DNA from 3 places in the Bacillus sp. NEB1478 genome. Region 3 is predicted to be linked to each of the others. Evidence: riboswitches for the same ligand, from Rfam matches in the RefSeq annotation. Region 3 holds a riboswitch; each other region holds the start of a gene.
What was found. Region 3 has a riboswitch for S-adenosylmethionine ahead of metK (methionine adenosyltransferase). Riboswitches for the same ligand answer to the same signal wherever they lie in the genome.
Positions count from the first base shown of each region.

Region 1: it holds a riboswitch for S-adenosylmethionine, as region 3 does, so the genes downstream of both, RGB74_RS15425 (homoserine O-acetyltransferase MetX) here and metK (methionine adenosyltransferase) in region 3, are expected to answer to the same signal.
Region 2: it holds a riboswitch for S-adenosylmethionine, as region 3 does, so the genes downstream of both, RGB74_RS09225 (bifunctional homocysteine S-methyltransferase/methylenetetrahydrofolate reductase) here and metK (methionine adenosyltransferase) in region 3, are expected to answer to the same signal.

Region 1 is NZ_CP134049.1:3,062,488-3,069,289, forward strand. Features, by position in the region: gene RGB74_RS15405 (NUDIX hydrolase) at 1-274, opposite strand, end outside; gene RGB74_RS15410 (hypothetical protein) at 502-780, opposite strand; gene RGB74_RS15415 (5'-nucleotidase, lipoprotein e(P4) family) at 1,117-1,956, shown strand; gene RGB74_RS15420 (homoserine dehydrogenase) at 2,191-3,444, opposite strand; gene RGB74_RS15425 (homoserine O-acetyltransferase MetX) at 3,431-4,528, opposite strand; SAM riboswitch class I at 4,711-4,825, opposite strand; gene RGB74_RS15430 (hypothetical protein) at 5,005-6,111, opposite strand; gene RGB74_RS15435 (nitroreductase family protein) at 6,369-6,802, opposite strand, start outside.
Region 2 is NZ_CP134049.1:1,857,701-1,864,502, reverse strand. Features, by position in the region: gene metH (methionine synthase) at 1-1,031, opposite strand, end outside; gene RGB74_RS09225 (bifunctional homocysteine S-methyltransferase/methylenetetrahydrofolate reductase) at 1,024-2,886, opposite strand; SAM riboswitch class I at 3,068-3,182, opposite strand; gene RGB74_RS09220 (NAD(P)-binding protein) at 3,184-3,807, opposite strand; gene RGB74_RS09215 (sirohydrochlorin chelatase) at 3,749-4,555, opposite strand; gene cobA (uroporphyrinogen-III C-methyltransferase) at 4,556-5,335, opposite strand; gene RGB74_RS09205 (DUF3906 family protein) at 5,348-5,569, opposite strand; gene RGB74_RS09200 (nitrite/sulfite reductase) at 5,587-6,802, opposite strand, start outside.
Region 3 is NZ_CP134049.1:1,078,074-1,084,875, forward strand. Features, by position in the region: gene RGB74_RS05160 (alpha/beta hydrolase family protein) at 1-55, shown strand, start outside; gene RGB74_RS05165 (TetR/AcrR family transcriptional regulator) at 69-677, opposite strand; gene RGB74_RS05170 (MFS transporter) at 631-1,920, opposite strand; gene pckA (phosphoenolpyruvate carboxykinase (ATP)) at 2,054-3,637, opposite strand; SAM riboswitch class I at 3,913-4,040, shown strand; gene metK (methionine adenosyltransferase) at 4,200-5,405, shown strand; gene RGB74_RS05185 (phosphatase PAP2 family protein) at 5,576-6,127, opposite strand; gene RGB74_RS05190 (manganese catalase family protein) at 6,248-6,802, opposite strand, start outside.

The DNA.
Region 1 (6,802 bases), 1.9 Mb from region 3:
TCGTTCCTGTTATGTATTTCGCTTTATATATGATCGTTAAAACGTGTCTTGTTGTATTGTAATAGACACCTGTAACCCCGACCAGTTCTATTTCAATCCCTGTCTCTTCCAAAACTTCACGGCAAACCGCTTCTTCTAAAGGCTCCCCTTCTTCCACTTGGCCACCAGGCATCTCCCAAGTATCCGGTCTAAAATGTGTTTTTAATAAAAGCGTTTCTCCTTGATCATTTTGAACAAGAGCAGAAACTGAAACAATATGTTTTGGATGATTCATTAAGGCAGCTCCTTAATCTTTTTATCATGTATCGGTTATATTCTCTATTTATCTATCATTTTCATTTATTTTACATAGAATGAGCTTGAATAAATCATTAATTCATTTGACGTAGAAGGCAGATTCGAAAAGGTTTTTTCCTGATGGCGCGTCGTAATTTACTCTAATATCAAAAAAAGACTCAAAAGATAGTCTTACCACTTCTTTTGAGCCTTTTCTTTCTTTTATTATGCCTTTGTACGAAAGTTTTCTTCAATTTTCTTTATTTCATCCACTACTTCTGTTGAAACACCCGATAAATACAATAGCATTGCTAAATGTTCAGGTGTAATATGAGCACTTCCTACTTCCATTTCTTTAATGCGGATACCTTCTTTTTCTTTTTCCACTTCAAGAATGCCTCCGTGAAATCCTGAACTTAATCGTGCTGTTTTAGTGCCTTCTTTCGTTTCACGCACAACTATTCTGAAATCTCCCATATTGTACTCGTTTGAGACTGTACTCATCATCATTTCCTCCGTTTATGTTTAATCATCACAAAGAAATTATAATACTTTATTTCTTTTAACGGGATTAAAATGTGAAAATTTTGTTATTAGCCATCCTTATAATATATGGACAGGCTACTTAAATTAACAGGAGAAAAAATTTTAAAATAACATTTCCTTATTCATCCTTTTCAACCATTAATCCCATCATATGTTAATAAATGTTATTAAATATATATTTTTATCATTCAAATTAAAGAAAATATTGAAACTATTTACAATGAAAGATATTTTATTAATATAGGGGTAAAGTGTTCAGCTGCCTTCTAAAAAAATTACATAGGGGAGATTATCATGAAAAAATCATTTGCCGTTGTCGCACTCGCGGGTACGTTCGGACTTGGTTCGTTAACGGGTGTAGGTGTAACGAAAGCAGATCTTGAAAAAAGCAGTCAAGAACAAACCGTTATGGCTACAAACTGGTTCCAAACATCAGCAGAAAACAAAGCTTTGCAGATTCAAACTTACAATCAAGCTGCTGAAGAGCTTCAGGAAATGGCAATGCAAGATTATAAGGTTAAGAATGGTACGATCCAACTCAAGAAGAACCAGATTCGTCCTGCTGTCGTATTAGATATTGATGAAACCGTTTTAGATAATTCTCCTCATACTGCATGGGCAATTAAAAACAATGCAGCATATCCTGCTGGCTGGTCTGAATGGATTCACATGGCTAAAGCAGAACTTATTCCAGGATCAAAAGATTTCTTACTAGCGGCTGATAAATTAGGAGTGGAAATTTTCTATGTTTCCAACCGTACTGTTTCAGAAAAAGAAGATACGATGAAAAACTTAAATCTTCACGGTTTGCCTAACGTAGACGACAAACATGTTTTATTAAAAACAACAACTTCTCAAAAAGGCATCCGTCAGGACGAAATCTCTAAGACTAATAAAATCGTCATGCTTATTGGTGATAATGCCAATGATCTATCTGATATTTTTTATAAAGCAGACTTAAAAAAACGTTTTGCTAATGTAGATCAGATTGCGAGTGAACTAGGTTCAAAGTATATTCAATTACCAAACCCAATGTATGGAGATTGGGAAGGCGCGATTTATAACTATGATTTTAGTAAAACAGATGACCAAAAAGCTGCAGACCGCTACAACGCATTAATTCCAATGAAATAAATAATAACAATGGTTTAAGAAGGTGCCAAAACTGCGGTTTTGGCTTCTTTTTTATGCATTTGAACTCTGGGGAACCTTTGAAATCGTGCTGCGTGCGAATATTGAAATTTGAGTGTGTGAATACAGCCTTTTTGTATGTAATCTTCATTCCGAAAAGATATCTACAAAAAAACCGCAGGGTCCACTCTGCGGCTTCTTTATTAAACAGTTGGTATGACACCAGAGATATCATTATTAAAAATTCACGACCTCACTTAGATCGTCAACCTTCTCAAGCTGATCACACGCAACTTCATAAATATGAAGAGAAGTATCACATTTCAAGGCAAGAGCAGCTTCACTTGAGCAATGAATCAAACGATAGATGAGACCTGCTGATTCTTCCTGCTTAACAATGACTGCATCAAAAGAGGCCAGATCTGCTGATAACGGGTCTTTTCCAATCACAACGAGAGCTTGCTGAGATTCTTGGACACTAGCAATTGCTCTTTGTTCCACGTCCTGCGTAAATAGTTTTAAGTTTACAGGCTTAGGCTGCAGCACAAAGGTTAAGTCTTCTACCATGGCACTTGCCGTTGGAAGTTTTCCAGCTCCAGCACCTTGTATCGTTACTTTTCCGGCGAGACTTGTTTCCACCATCACTGCATTTTGCACCCCTTCGATACCGTATAAGGAATGATCAGTGTCTACCAAAACGGGTTTTACAGATGCACTAAGCTGTTCACCCTCTTTTCGGATCCGTGCTAAGTGTTTGATCCTATAACCCCATCGGCTGAACAATTCAATATGTTCCTGTGCGACCTCTGTTATGCCCTGCCTCTCAACATCATTCCAGTTTGGAGCGTTCCCGAAAGAAAGTTCACTTAGAATCATCAGCTTATAAAAAGCATCATAGCCTTCTACGTCGTTTACAGGATCTGCTTCTGCATATCCGAGTTCCTGAGCCGTCTTTAAGACCTCTAGAAATGGCAATCCTTTTTCACGAATTGTCGTTAAAATATAATTAGAAGTACCGTTCAAGATAGCTTCAATCGAGTGTATTTCATTTACTTGCAGCAGCTGTGAAATACTGCGAATGATTGGTGTTCCACCAGCTGTTGTAGCTTCAAAACCGATTCCAACACCCTCCTCATCCGCCTTCGACAGCAGTGTTCTGCCGTGTTTGGCAAACATCACTTTATTCGCTGTGATGATGTGGCAGCCTAGCGCAATCGCTTTTCTTAAATACGTGAACCCCGGCTCTTCACCCACGATCGCTTCAAAAACTATCTGCAGATCAGGAATTCTTAAGATCGCATCAAAGTCTGTCGTAACAAGTACATCAGGATCCACATCTCTTTTTTTCGAACCATCCTTCACGAGGATAGCCTCGATCACGACTTCGTTCCCAAATACAGATTCCAGCTGCCTCTTGTGTGTTTTTAGTGCTTCATAAACTCCTTGCCCAACTGTACCGAAACCAAGCAAAGCTGCTTTAATAGGTGCCATATTTCAACCCACTCTCCTGTGATAAGGCCGCTTTTATATAAGGACCCCATTTATCAAACTCTACTAAAAAACCATCATGTCCAAAATCGGTTTCAATCGAATAGAACGTTCCGTATCGTGTTTGTTTTACGAACTCCTCAATTTCTTCTGGAGGATAAATGAGGTCTCCTGTATAACCGAATGCGTGAACTTCTGCCTGAATTTGAGAAGCTGCCCTTTTCCATCCGCCTAGTTTATCGCCAATATCGTGTGCATTCATCGCATACAGAAGAGTCAAATAACTATCTACATCAAAACGAGTGGTAAGCTTCTCCCCCTGATATGTCATATAGGATTCTACTTGGTAAAAAGACTTGCCTTCTGCATCCCCATCCCGGATTGTACGCTGAAATCGATCGTTAAAAAGCTTTGGCTGACGATAAGTTAAAAGTCCCGCCATTCTCGCAATTTCCAATCCAATTAATCGTTCCCCTTCTTCACGGTTTCCGCTTTTGTACACTGGATCATTTTCAATCGCATGGATCGCCAATCGGTTAAACGCAATTCCGTAATCATTTAAATGAGGAGTTGCTGCAAGAACGAACACTTTTTCAATTAGATAAGGAAACTGAACAGCCCATTCCAAGGCTTGCATGCCTCCTAACGATCCTCCAATTACAGCAGACAATCTCGGAATTCCTAATCCTTCGAGCGCATACCTCTCTGCACGGACCATGTCTCTAACCGTTATGAAAGGAAAACTGTCTTGATAAGGTCTGCCTGTTCCGGCATTTATCGAAGCAGGGCCTGTTGAGCCGCTGCAGCCGCCAAGCACATTAAATGTTATAACTTGATAAAGATTAGTATCAATATAGCTGTCAGGTCCGATGAGACCTCTCCACCAGCCAGGATCCTCTTCTGTGCCATATGCATCTTGATTTCCAGTAAGTGCATGACAAAGCAGAATCACAGGACCTCTAGAATTCCCCACCTTTTCAAAAGCTAATTCTAAGTCTGTTATTAATTGACCGGATTCTAACGTAAACTCCCCTAACATAACCTTACCGGCTTCTCGCGCTGGCTCAATCAAGTTTTTATAGGTCATGGGCTCTCAGCTCTCTTCGGAAAATTTGTTTAGTCATCGAATCTCTCCTTTAGGTGATTTAATCATGGAATGTAAATCGGTATAAAAGCAGGAATAAGGTTTAGGCTAGGAAGTAATGTTGAAGTATTGAGAAGAGGGAAAAATAAAAAACCCCCTTCCTAAGAAGAGGGTTTGATGTCCTCCTCTTATCTTTCAGACCAAATATGATCTGTAGGAATTGGCACCTTTCCAAACCGTTGTGGTCTGTTGGTTGCCGGGCTTCATAGGGCCTAGTCCCTCCGCCTCTCTGGATAAGAGATATTCATTTTATATGGTTTACCACAATAATGTGAAGATGTTTATTTTGTTCTTGAATAGGATTATAGGCATCTCATTTTCGAAAGTCAACCGTTTTTAGAAAAATCTTAAAAGTCATTCAAAAGTCTCATTATCATTGCACGAACGATTAAATTTAGATTATGAATGTAATATGCTGGTTATGCCAATTTTGTTCCGCTTCTATCTAAATTCCACTGAAACTCTTCAATTCTTTTAACAAGTACAGGGATTCTGTTTGCAATCGCCTCTTTTTCGCCGTAACGAATTTTTTGTTCTAACGTCATATCACTGTGCAATACCTTGAATTGAAAAGCGGTCAAGCTTGTCAGTTTGATAAACTCCTCTTGTTTCACCCGTTTCTTTACATCAGCATCACCATTGCAATAGCCTTCCATAAAACCATCAACTATAGTTTGCAGCTTTTCCTCAAATCGATCGAACTGATGTTTTGCGTAACGTGGTGAATTAAAGAAAGTTGCATAAAGTGTATGATAATTGTTTATAAAATTACCTGCTAACGAATCTCCACTGTACAAAAGCGGTACTGGGTCGATTAGACATACTCTTCCATCACCGTGAAGCAATATATTCTCAGGAGAAGTATCCTGGTTCGTAAATACAATTTGAGATTCATCAAGATTCCTGTTTCTCATGCATTCCTCAAGTTGAATCATTGCTGCTGGATGAACATGCCGATCATAATTTAGGATAAACCCTTTAAAGTCGTTTAAGTACTCTTTATTCTCTTCTTTCATGAACTCTGTAACACTCGACTGGAACTGTCCTTCAATATTTGTACCATTCCATCTTAAGTATCCGAAGCCTTTTAACCCGTGCTGTGCCATGTTCATGTATCGGAAAAATTCACCCATTTCTGCACCCGTCTGGAATGCTTCCATGAACGTAAAGTTTTCAAGCTTAATCGGTTTTCCAGCATACGATTCAACAGTAAACGTTTTATTCTTACCAACATAATATTGAAAAAATTCAGGACAAATACCTGGTTTAACGCTATTTGCCAGTTTATAATACGCTTTCGTTCCTTCATATTCTGCCAGACATGCCGTCTCGTCAAATTCTACCTTCTTCCCGTATGCTACCGCTTTTGGAAACCTTACAACAACAGCTTCCCCAACCCGCAGTTGAACGAGATATGCTTGATGCCATGCGCCCTCACCCAAGTATTGAACCTGAGTCGGATCTTTAAGTGGATCTAATCCACTTTTTTGCAGGGCAAAGTCTATTAAGTCTAATGTTTCTTTCATAAAGAATCCTCTTTCTTTATTCAATATACTTTTGCTATAAAGATAAATTCGGTATATGTCGAAAAAAATCCTTTTTTCTTATTTGTTGAGGTGAATGAAGGCAGAATGGTACAAGTTAAAAATCAAATTGATCGGTTATTCCAGGTTTCGCTCGTATTCTTCGAATCGCGCTCGTATTTTCTGCATCGCGCTCGTATCTCTTCAAAAACAAAAACCGGCTTTTACAGGTCCCAGACTCCCTGTTAAAGCCAGTTTTATTAATCTACATACGTCACAATTTCTTCTACCGCTTTACGTGCGAGCTTTTTTGGCTGGTCTTGCGGGTGACCGAGTGAAATTACCATGTTGATCTGTTTTTGAGCAGGAATCTCTAAATATTGTCGAATGGCATCTTGAGCAAGTAGTACAGGACCAGTCATCGGACAAGTACCAAGGCCTCGTGCATGCGCGGCTAACATAAGATTCTGTATCGCTAGACAGCTGCTCTTAATACCTTCTTCTTCCCACACAGACTCCTCTGCTAATTCAATAGGATCAAAGATTTTTTCACGGAACTTCGACTCATAAGGTGTTGCTAAGCAAATGATTAAGACTGGAGCACCTGAAAATGCTGTCGCATAAGGTCCGAAAGAACGCGTAAGCAATTTTGCTTCCTTCGTCATTCCATTCTCTTCTGCTTTCGCAGCAAGCT
Region 2 (6,802 bases), 780 kb from region 3:
TTCGTCCGCTCACCAACCATGATGGGACGCAATGTTGGATCATCATAGATAAATGGCTCAATTCCAGACACCATGTGCGTTTTATTTGTTTGCCTTTTGCGTGGCGCATACTTTCTCATTACGTTAGATAAAGCTTCAATATGCTTTGGTGTCGTGCCGCAGCATCCACCAACAATATTTAACCACCCTTTTTCAGCAAAACCGGATAATTTCTTTGCTAATGTTTCAGCTGTCTCATGATAATTGCCTTCTTCATCTGGAAGTCCTGCATTCGGGTAACAGCTTACTGCAGTCGATGCCAAATCAGAAAGTGATCGGATATGATCTTGCATAAATTCCGGTCCTGTTGCACAATTCAAGCCAACTGCAATAGGATTCATATGTTTAAGAGAAATATAAAATGCCTCTATATTCTGACCAGCAAGAGTTGTTCCCATCGGTTCAATCGTGCCGGATATCATTAAAGGGAGTCGTTTTCCACTGTCCGAGAACGCTTGTTCGATTCCAAGAAAACCTGCTTTTACATTGAGCATATCTTGGCTAGTTTCTAATAAGAGGAGGTCTGCCCCCCCGTCAATAAGACCGCGCGCTTGCTCTGCGTATGCATCTCTTAAAACATCAAAAGTCGTTCCGCCTGTTACACTCAGCGTCTTCGTAGTGGGACCTAATGAACCTGCGACAAAACGCGGCCACTCCGCAGTTGAAATTTGATCAGCCGCTTTTTTAGCAAGTTCTGCTCCAATCTTATTTATTTCATAGGCTCTAGCTCCAAGATCATACTCATCGAGTACGAGATCCGTACCTCCAAAAGTATTGGTCTCTATAATGTCTGCTCCTGCTTTTAAATATGTTAGATGAATGGATTCAATTACAGAAGGAGCTGTGATATTTAGATATTCATTACACCCGTCATATTCTTCACCTCCAAAATCATCGACAGTAAGCTGTGCTTGCTGCAGCATCGTTCCCATTGCGCCATCCATAATTAAGATTTTTTTGTTTAGCTGTTGTTGGAATATATCATTAGGCATTCTGAGACCTCCTTACAAGTTGAAAAGGACTGTGAGCTCGGGCATAATTTGCTAGTTCGACTGTTAGTTCATAACGCATGAAGGGGGTAATAAGATAGATTCCGTTAAATAACTCCATAGCAGTATCCAATAAAGACTTTGCAATAAATAAACCTTCCTCTGATGCCTGCTTTGGATCATTCTTATATTTTGCCAAACGCTCTCGTACCGAGTTTGAAAGTTTGATACCAGGTACTTCATGGTGAAGAAATTCTGCATTCTGACTGCTGATGAGCGGCATGATACCGATATATATTGGTTTATCGATATGGTTAACGGCTTCATGTACTTTGATGAGCTGCTCTTCTGAGAAAACAGGCTGGCTAATAAAATAATCCGCTCCGCATTCTATTTTTTTCTCTAATCGCTCAACCGCTTTATCTATATGCCTTACATTCGGGTTAAAAGCGGCTCCGACAGAGAATGAAGTCTTTTCACCAAGATCTTTTCCTGATAACGAGACACCTTCATTAAATTGCTTGATCAGCTTAATCAAATCAAAAGATGTTACATCATAAACCGAAGATGCACCTGGAAAATCCCCAATTTTAGTAGGATCTCCTGTTACGGCGAGAATTTCGTTAATACCATTTGTGTGAAGTCCCATCAAATGCGACTGCAATCCGATTAAATTCCGATCTCTGCACGTAACATGAACGAGCGGCCGCAAGTTCACCTGTGATTGAACGATGGATCCAAGAGCAGAATTACATATTCTTGGTGAAGCAAGGGAATTGTCCGCAAGAGTGAGTGCATCAATGCCAGCCTTTTTGAGCGCATTAGCTCCTTCCATAAAACGAGTTGTGCTCAACTTTCTAGGCGGGTCTAATTCAACAATGATTGATTGCTTATTTTTCACCTGTTCATGAAGCGGTGTTATCTTTGGTTTAGCAGGAGAAGACGGTGGCTGAACAACGATTTTTTTATGTTTTTTCATTATTTCTTTCTCAGTTATCGGTTCAGCATCCTTTAGTTCTTCAGAGAACGCTCGTATGTGAGCTGGAGTTGTACCACAGCAACCGCCAAGTAACCGAATACCTTGATCCCGAAAGGCGCGGGCACATTCTTTAAAGTATTCGGCATCGCTTTCATATTGCAGCTTTCCATCATTATAAGAAGGAAGACTGGCATTCGGGTAAGCAGAAAGGTAGGCGTGTTTTTGGATTGGGACTTCTTCAAGTGTTTTTAGCATATGATAAGGACCAAGTCTGCAGTTAAGACCTACAATATCTGCTCCACTCGCTTCTAATTTAGCGAGTGCTTCTGTTATCGGTGTTCGGTCCTGCATAATACCTACTTCCTGCAAAGATACCTGGGAGATGATAGGTAGATCTGTTTCTCTTCTAGCGATTTCTAAAACAGTTTGCAATTCTTCTAAATCATAATACGTTTCTAATAAAATACCATCTACATTCTCCATTAAAAGACAATATAATTGTTCACGAAAGCTGCGTTTCACTTCTTCCATTGGTATTCTATTTGGTTTAATTCCACGGATACCGCCAATTGTTCCCACAACATATTCATTATTTTTCGTTGAATTTCTGGCTAACTGAACAGCTGCACTGTTTATTTCCTTTACTGAATCTTGGAGCCCGTAACGCTCAAGTTTGGAATAGTTTGCTGCATACGAATTCGTTTGAATGATATTTGCTCCGGCATCTATATAGGCATGATGGATATTCAGAATTTGATCAGGCTGTGAGAGGTTGAGTTCTTCATAACAAAAGTCTGTTCCATAAGAATACAAGAGTGTGCCCATAGCACCGTCACCAATCAAAATTTTGTTTTGTTTTAAATCTGTTAATATACCCATCTTCTGCCTCCCATAAAGATAACTTGGCTGAATGACTGAACTTTAACCATCCGCCTTAGTAGCGCTAATACGATCGACTTAAATTACTTTCAACGCCGATTTCAACCTTTTGTGACAAGTTGCTTTTAATATTGAATAAAAAAAAGTCTTCTAATTAAGAAGACTTTTCTGAGTTTTGGTCTTCTTATCTCTACAAGTTCCAGTAAACTTGAAGGAATTAGCACCTTTTCAGCTTGAAGCAGCTGCTGGTTGCTGAGGTTTCACAGGGCCATTCCCTCCACCTCTCTGGATAAGATTTCAGTATTCGATTTTTGTTGAAACATTATTTATTAATTGTTGTTTATAATGTTCTCGTAATATTTCAGATTGTAAGAATTGTCTATTAATTAGTTCTTCGAGAGCAATGCGTCGTTCATGTCCATTATGGAGTTTTTTCACAAGAACACGGCATTCATATAAAAAATCAACATATGATTCATAGTCAGCAGAATACGTATTTTCTAGCTCTTTTTTGATTTTTTTAGAAAGTGATGGACTTGATCCACTCGTAGAAACAGAGAATACTAGCTTCCCTCTTCTAACAACAGAAGGAACGATAAAATTGCCTAAGTCCGGATGATCAGCAACATTTATAAGTTGCTTATCGACAGCCTGTGAGGCAATCCATGCATTCGTTGCATGATCATTTGTTGCAGCAATAATCAAAAATGCGTCTGTATAATCACTTGCTTCGATTTCCCTTGATATCCACTTAAGTTTTTTTTGAGTATACAGTTCTTTTATTTCGGAAACTGCATCAGGACTTACAACCGTTATATTTGCCCCAGTTTCTACTAGACCCTGAATTTTACGCAGAGCAATCTTACCCCCACCTGCTATCACCACTAACTTGTTTGCGAGATTCAAATGAATAGGGTACAAAAGCATCCTTCTCCTTATTATATAGCGTCTCGGTTATACGAGTCTGTAATACCTTTTTTAAAATAGGGTGATATCCAAGCGCATTGCATAATACAACTTCTTTTTCGTTCTGTCGTTTGTAGTGATTGATGGTCTTATTTATCCCCTTTAAAAGGAGACCGGTGAACAATAAATACGGTACAATTACAACTTGATCACAATATTTATCAATTTTTGTTAAGGCATCTTCAAAGCTTGGTACAGAACCAGTTAGAAAGCAAGCTTTAATTTGTGGAACACGGTTTTGCAGCTGTAAATGATGCGCGATCGCTTCAAGGTCCCTTTTAACATCTGGGTCTGAACTTCCTCGTCCGATCAGGAGTACATAAGATGTATCTTTTAAACCGCTGACTTTTTGACTTATCTTTTCCCATAACAAGTCAGAAATGGATTGATGTACTCCAAATGGACGGCCATATGTTATTTCTACATCAGGGTATTGATTCTGTAACTCGAACAGCTCTTTTGGAATATCTTTTTTAGCATGATTTGCAGATAATAATAGGACTGGTACGACGGCAATTTTGGTTGCTCCTTTTTTGATGCAAGTTTCAAAACCTTCTTTAATTGAAGGCTCAGAAAGTTCAAGAAAGCAGATTTCTTTTATGGGTGTGTCTATATTTTCTATACATTGCTGGACGAAGGATATTGCTTCGTTACTCCCTTCTTTTAACCGGCTTCCATGACAGATTAAAAGTAATGCTTGCATCTACAATGCTCCGCTCATCACGGCTTGCTGATTTCCTTGCAGTTGTTCAAACCAGCTTAATTCTTCCCTAAGACGGACCACTTCTCCTACTACAATCATACTCGGGTTCTCTATTCTTTCTCTCTTTACAATTTCTACAATTGTCGAGAGGGTACCTGTAACTGTTCGTTGTTCTTCTAGTGAACCCCAGTGTATTAATGCAACAGGTGTTGTCTCGCTCTTGCCGTTTTCAATCAGTTTAGAGCATATATATGGCAGATTTCCAACTCCCATATAAATCGCCAAAGTATCAATGCCTTTCGCGAGACTGTCCCATTTCAGTTCTTCACTTTCACCATTTTTCCGGTGTCCCGTTACAAAAGCAAAACTCGAACTTATTCCTCGATGTGTAACAGGGATTCCTGCGTAAGCAGGGGCTGCAACACCAGAAGTAATTCCTGGAACGACTTCAAAATACAGATGATTCTTTGCAAGTGCCTCAGCTTCTTCACCGCCTCTGCCGAAGACGAATGGATCCCCTCCTTTTAGTCGTGTGACGGTTTTCCCTTTCTGTGCATGCTTGACTAAGAAACTGTTGATTGTTTCCTGTTTCATTGAATGATAGTTTGGGAGCTTACCGCAATAAATTAAATCGCAATGCGGTTTCGCGTATGACAGGAGTTCTTTATTGACAAGCCGATCATACAAAATAACATCCGCTTCTTGAATACATCTCAGCCCTTTTACAGTTATTAAACCCGGATCTCCCGGACCCGCTCCAACAAGATAAACTTTTCCCATCATTCTCACCCCTTAATTGTTTACTATCGTTTCCCGTTCATAGAGTACAAAGCCATTTCCAGATCTTATTTTTTTCTTTTCATAAAGTGATATATCATCAATTTCAGGTTCTTTTAAAAAATACTTCTCTAGCTCAACCTCCACGAGTTGAAACGCCTGCTCATCTCGTGAAGCGGCAATAACTACATCGATCACTTCAGAACTTGAAGTAACTTCGAAACGATATAAATACATATTATTAACCTCCTGATTTATGAAACTTGTTCGGCTAAACGTCCAGAGATTTCATCCAGCTCTAACTGAAGCTGGTCAAGACCGGTTCTATTTACGTAGTCAAAGAAAGTTTCTGAAGGAAGTTTCGTTTCTTTAAAAAAGGTGAGCAGATTAAACAAAACCTCGTCTAATTGGCCAGTCTCGAATTTACCCTTCAATTTCTCATTGAATTTACCACCTTCATTTAATGTTCCTCCAACATAGATCTCAAATGCTTCAACCATCTTTTTGTCTTTTGTACGCATTAACACTCCTTGCAATCCGATATCTGCAATTTGTCTCTGTCCGCATGAATTCGGGCACCCAACCATATGGATTCGAACTGGCACATCAAGTGCAATCTGCTCATCCAGTCGTTCTGCAAGCCGGTGCATACGTTTCTTGGTTTCGACCAATGCCAGGTTGCAGTATTCAGTCCCTGTGCAGGAAACTGAATAGGCAATAAAAGATCTTGGTTCGATTGAAATCCGTTTAAAAACTTCCTCTTTCAGCAAAGCATGGACATTCTCATGGGGGATATTTGGAATAATCAAGTTCTGTGAGTTACATGTCCGGATTTCACCATTGCCATACTTTTCGGATATACGTGCAATTTCCAACACTTCATCTGCATCTAATCGGCCTACTGGTACATTAAATCCGATGTAGCTTAATCCCTCTTGTTTTTGTGGATGCACACCATAGAAATACCCTGCATTCCATCCAGTAAGCGCATCATCACCTTTATCTGGGAGAGGTCCTGTATATTCCAAAACTTTGTCTTTAAACTTCTCTGGCCCCCAGTCCGCCATGAGAAACTTAAGTCTCGCGAGATGCCGTTTTTCACGGTATCCAAAATCCCTGAAAATCGTCGTAATCGCAATTGCAACTTCTTTTACTTGATTAGGTTCAATAAACAGATCTAATGGTTTAGCCAAATGAGGTCTAGCAGATAATCCTCCGCCAACCTTAATATGAAACCCAGCAACCTGTTTGCCATTTATATTTTTGGTAGCGGGAGTGAAAGCTACACAATTAATTTCTGCATGTGCACTGTTTTTCACATTCGTACTAATCGACAATTTGTATTTTCTAGGCAGGTTTGAGAAATCTTCATTATGCTGAAAAAACTCATACACCTCTTTCACAACCCCTGAAGTATCAAAAAGCTCATTGGGATCGATTCCAGCTAAGGGGTTCCCCATTATGTTTCTT
Region 3 (6,802 bases):
GAGAATTACATATGCATTGTGTGAGTGGATGAAAGGATATAAGAAAAGGAGCTGAATTGTTCAGCTCCCTACAAGTTCTCTACACCTAACATCGTTCCCAGCTGGTGTAAGAAAAGGTCAATCTGTTCATTGTAATTTAGATCGTTTTTGGAGATGACAATAGCGGCGATGTGCAGTCCATCATTGAACGTAATATAGTATTTGGCGATGGTTTCAGGTGAGTACTTCGGGTGAAATTCTCCATTTTTAACACCTTGTTCGATCATATTGACCAATTGCTCAATCGCGAATTGATATCGATTTTTAAAGAAGGCTGTTTTTTCGCGTCTTTTTATTAAGAAATATTCGATTTGCACAGCACTAAATGCATCTTCGTCGTCTTTTAAGTCTTTATAACTTTTAAATTCCGCTTTTAATGCTTCCCAAATAGATGGCTTATCGGTTAATATTTTTACTTCCTTCTCATAAGCTTCGTTCATAGACTCTAAAATAGATAGAAATAAATCTTCTTTATTGGAAAAATAGGAGTATACTCCGCCTCTGCTTAAGTCCACTGCATCAATTACATCCTGCATGACAAAGGCTTCATACCCTTTCTTTTTAAATATCTTTTTTGCTGCCTCAAGGATATTACGCTTCCGCTCTTCTTTGTGGCTGTCCTTTACTTTCGGTGACATATGTTTCTCCTTTGTTTGCTTCGAACTTTCCTCTTTGAATAAAAGCTATCACACTAATTAGACACAATCCACTAGAAGTACAAATGAAAATCGGGATTACGCCGAATATGTTTGCAAGGATTCCACCAGCAAGCGGGCCAATTAGAGAAGCCAGCATCATGACACTTCCAATAGTACCAAGTGTTCGTCCACTCATTTCGGAAGGGGTTTCTTTCATAACATTTGATTGAAACGGAATAAAAACCAAACCCGCCCCAATACATGCTAAGAAAGTGACAGCAGGCGCCCAGATCATTGGTGCAGATAGATCTATATCTGTGAAGAGGGCAAGACTTAAAAATCCTAATCCTAATACAAAAATACCTGCAGACATTGCGTTTATTGCTTTTTTAATTTCGTACTTACTCAAGATGAGTCCACTAACTAAGAACCCAGCTCCAGATGCTGTCATAACAATACCGAGTACTTTCGGAGAGGATCCTTCAAGTTCTCTAAATAGAGTAACAAACTGTGAATCTGACATTTGAATCACAAACATAGTAATGGCCATTAAAATTGTTCCATAAAAAATCATTGGGAGACTTTTAATAAATGTAAACCCTTCGAGCAATTCTTTGATAAAGTTCTTTTCTGTTTTCTCAGTTGTCGCTTCATTTTTAATTGTTCTTGATGTATTTGCTGGAATGTTAAGTAAAAGAAGTGCTGAGAGGAGGAATGTAATAGCATCTAGTATGAAAATAATATTGAAACTCCATAAAGTAAGAAGAAAACCGCTCAAGGCAGGACCGATAATTTTTGTGCCGCTTTCAATTACGGAGCTTATGGAAGCAGCCTGCTGCATGTGATGATCCGGAACAATTTCTTTTAATTTTCCATTTTTTGCAGGATTAAAAACAGTCGAAAAAAACCCTAGACCAAATAATAGTGCATATATGTGCCAAAGCTCTGTTGCAAATACGAGACCAAAAATAATAACGCTTCGAGCTGCATCTGCAACAATCATAATGTACTTTCTTTCCCACCGGTCTGCAAATACTCCAGATATTGGTCCTAGAATCGTCATTGGTAAAGCTAATGACAACATGATAAATGAGACTTGAAGTGGTGAAGCTTCCCATTTAAGTCCAACAAGGGTGAACACAGCCAGAATGGAAAGCCAATCACCGAGATTGGAAATTAATTGAGCAGATATTAAAAATTGATAAGGTCTGCTTTTTAACAGTTTTTCTGATGTTTGTTCCACAAAATCAGCTCCTAATTATAAAGTGACATCCATGTCATTATTATAATTGACATAGATGTCACTTTGCAACTGATTTTTCTAAAAAATACCAAAAAACCTCCCGTTTAAGATGGGAGGTTAGTTAGATATTAGATTATGAAAGTGGACCAGCGTTCATAATTTCAGGCGAGACAGCTTTAAATTTTTCAAAGTTTGCTTTGAACTTTGCTGCTAATTCTTTTGCTTTTACGTCGTATTGATCTTGGTTTTCCCATGTTTTCTTCGGTTGAAGAACTTGATCGGGTACACCAGGACAATGAGTTGGGATGTGCAGTCCGAATACCGGATCTACAACAGTTTCAACAGATGTAAGTTCACCTTCAAGCGCAGCTTGCACCATTGCACGCGTATAGCCAAGGTTCATACGCTTTCCGACACCGTATTCCCCGCCAGACCATCCAGTGTTGACAAGGTATACTTGAACGTTGTGCTGGTCGATTTTCTTACCAAGCATTTCTGCATAAACCGTTGCTGGCAGCGGCAAGAATGGAGCTCCAAAACATGTTGAGAAAGTAGCTTGCGGTGAAGTAACTCCTCTTTCTGTTCCTGCAAGTTTACTTGTGTATCCAGAAAGGAAATGATACATCGCTTGTTCTTTCGTTAACTTACTGATTGGAGGCAATACGCCAAACGCATCAGCTGTTAAGAATACAATCGTATTTGGATGTCCAGCTACACTTGGCTGGATAACATTTGGAATTGCGTCTACAGGGTATGCAGCACGTGTGTTTTCAGTTAAAGTTGAATCTTTATAGTCGGCGATTCGCGAATTCTCATCAATCATCACATTCTCTAAAACGCTTCCAAATCGGATTGCATTCCAGATTTGCGGCTCTTTTTCATATGAAAGATCGATTGTTTTTGCATAACATCCGCCTTCGATATTGAAAACACCAGTATTCGCCCATCCATGCTCATCATCACCAATTAGTCTGCGGTTAGGATCTGCCGATAATGTTGTTTTCCCAGTTCCTGAAAGACCAAAGAATAATGCCACATCGCCTTCATTTCCAACGTTTGCAGAACAATGCATGGATAGAATTCCTCTCTCAGGAAGCAAGAAGTTCATAACAGAGAAGATGGACTTTTTGATTTCGCCAGCATATTCTGTTCCACCGATTAATACGATGCGTTTTTCAAATGATATAATAATAAACGTTTCAGAGTTCGTTCCATCTTCTGCAGGATTAGCTAGAAATCCAGGTGCTGAAACCACTGTGAATTCTGATTCGTGTCCAGCTAATTCGCTTTCGTTAGGACGTACGAACATCTGATGTGCAAATAAGTTATGCCATGCGTATTCATTAACTACTTGAATAGGAAGACGGTATTCTTTGTCTGCACCTGCGAATCCTTTAAATGAAAATAACTCTTCTTTGCTGCCTAAGTATTGAAGTACTTTTTTATACAATTTATCGAAATTTTCGGGTGAGAAAGGCTTATTTACTTTTCCCCAATCAATTAGATCTTTCACGGAGGCGTCTTCAACGATAAATTTGTCTTCTGGTGACCGTCCTGTATATTTACCAGTAGTTGCTCGAAGCGCACCTGTAGATGTAAGAATGCCTTCATTACGGTTTAACGATTTTTCAACTAGTACCGGGACAGGTAAATTCTGGTGAGTCGTTTGACGAGTCACAAGTTCATTTAAAGTTGTCGTAAATTCCAATGTATTCATATCAGACAGTACCATCCTTTATTCTAGAGTGATATATTCGAAAATTAGTATAACACATTAACTTAAATAATGTATACTATTTTATGAAAGCGTTCCAAAAAAGTTCTTCATACTCATAATTAATTGTGAAAAATGTACGAATCATCATAATATTGAATGCGGTTCCAATTGTTTAATTTTTCACTTCTTTCTATATAATATGGAATATACAGTTTTAAAGCCAGTTTCTATTGACAGGTTAAGATCATTACGCTATCATATTTCGAGAACGGCTACTCTTATTCTGAGTAGGTGGAGGGACAGGCCCTATGAAACCCAGCAACCGACATTTCGGTGGATGATCATCATCCTTAAGAATGAAAAGGTGCTAACCTGCAAGGTGTAATACCTTGGAAAATAAGAGGTTGAAGGCATATGTATTTAAACCTTTTCCTCGTGATTGAATTCGTCAAACAGGGAAGGGCTTTTTTTATGCCATTTTACAGGCGAAGAACATAAAATATGCAAATAGATAAGAATAAAGTACCGTATCATTGAAAGTAGATAAAGGGAGGATATTCAATTGTCCAAAAAAGTAAGTCGTCGTTTATTTACATCTGAATCCGTAACAGAAGGGCATCCAGATAAAATTTGTGACCAAATTTCAGATGCCATCTTAGATGAAATCCTAGCAAATGATCCAAATGCTCGTGTAGCTTGTGAAACTTCAGTTACAACAGGTCTAGTGCTTGTTGCTGGTGAAATCACAACTTCAACATATGTTGACATTCCGAAAGTCGTACGTGAAACGATTAAAGAAATCGGTTATGATCGTGCGAAATACGGCTTTGACTCTGAAACATGTGCAGTTCTAACGTCTATCGATGAGCAATCTGCTGATATCGCTATGGGTGTAGACCAAGCACTTGAAGCACGCGAAGGTTCAATGACAGATGCTGAGATCGAAGCAATTGGTGCTGGTGACCAAGGGTTAATGTTCGGCTTTGCTTGTAACGAGACTGAAGAGCTTATGCCTCTTCCAATCTCATTAGCGCACAAGCTTTCTCGCCGTTTAACTGAAGTACGTAAGAGTGAAGAAATTCCTTACTTACGTCCTGATGGTAAAACACAAGTAACGGTTGAATACGATGAAAACGACAAACCGGTTCGTATTGATACAATCGTTATTTCAACTCAGCACCATCCTGAAAACACACTGGAAGAAATCCAAAAAGATGTTAAAGAAAAAGTTATTTTACCAGTAGTTCCAGCTGAATTAATTGATGAGAACACGAAGTATTTCATCAATCCGACTGGCCGTTTCGTAATCGGCGGACCACAAGGTGATGCTGGTCTTACAGGACGTAAAATCATCGTTGATACTTACGGAGGCTACGCTCGTCACGGTGGCGGTGCATTCTCTGGTAAGGATGCTACAAAAGTTGACCGCTCTGCTGCTTATGCTGCACGTTACGTTGCAAAAAACATCGTAGCTTCAGGTCTGGCAGACAAAGTTGAAGTTCAGCTTGCTTATGCAATCGGTGTTGCACAACCTGTATCGATCGCTGTTAACACTTTTGAAACAGGTAAAGTATCTGAAGAAGTTCTTGTTGAGCTTGTTCGTAACAACTTTGACCTTCGTCCAGCAGGAATCATTAAAATGCTTGATCTTCGCCGTCCAATCTACAAGCAAACAGCTGCTTACGGTCACTTCGGACGTACTGACATCGCGCTTCCTTGGGAGCAAACTGATAAAGCAGAAGAACTTAAAAATCAAGCGAATATCTAATAATACAAAAAGCAGACCTCAAACTGAGTGTCTGCTTTTTTAGTTTATTTTGACCAAATGTGGATTTATTGGCACTTAATGTGGAATTAATCAAAATTACGTGGAAATATTCGGATTAACAGTGGAATTATTAAATTTCAATCCTTCATTAAAAGCGGATAATCCATTTTTTAATTAAAATAAGGCAGTATAACTTCATTTACTAAGAAAAAGGAAAGAAAACTTGAACTTATCCCTAAAATCATACCTGCAATGACATCAGTAGGATAATGCAATCCCAAATACATACGGGATATTGCTACTAATAGAGCTCCAACTAATAAAAACACGCCGATAAAAGGGTCTAATACGATTAAAGGCGTCACTATAGAGAAGATGGCAGTAGTGTGACCTGAAGGAAACGAGTGATCTTTTAATGGATTATCTCCAGTGATTGTATCTGGGAGCGATAAGTAAGGCCGTTTGCGCGGATATATTTTTTTGACGATCGATACAGGTATGTGACTGAGGATTAATGAAAGTAAACAAACGAATCCCCAAGATTTTAATGGATCAGGAAGAACGATTAAAAGAAAAAGAGTAGTCGAAATGGTAAAAGCCGCACCGCCTAGATGTGTCCATACATGAAAAAATCGGTCTAACGAGTAGTTGTGTGATCTACCATTTATTTGACGGAAAATTGTGCATTCTTTTTCATAAAGCCAACCCATAACTTTTATCATACTAAAAATCCCTCCTATTCATTGTAGCTACTATAATCATAGTTGCTAAATGTTAGGAGGAGATTAATGGATTGTAAATATTTATAAAAAATTGAAATACTGCCTTCATAGTAACTTCCTTTAAAAGAAAATTTTTCGGTCTCTTTCTTCTTTTAAAATTTCTACCGCTTCCCTAAAACGCTGAGAGTGAATAATTTCCCTTTCTCTTAAAAAACGGAGTGAATCATTTAAATCAGTATCATCTGACAGGTTGATAATCCATTGATAGGTTGCACGTGCCTTTTCTTCAGCAGCTATGTCTTCATACAAATCAGCGATTGGATCTCCTTTTGCTGCTATGTAACTCGCAGTAAACGGAACACCTGCTGCATTATGATAAAAAATAGCGCTATCGTGATTGGCGTAATGGGCATCAATTCCGGCATTCTTTAACTGTTCCGGAGTAGCATCCTTTGTCAGCTTATAAATCATTGTAGCTATCATCTCAAGATGTGCAAATTCTTCTGTACCAATATCCGTCAGCAGTCCGATTACTTTGTCGGGAATGGAGTACCTTTGATTTAAGTATCTTAACGCTGCCGCCAATTCTCCATCAGCACCTCCATATTGTTCAATTAAATATTTGGCAAGTGTAGGATTGCATGTAGATACTTTTACTGGATACTGAAGCTTTTT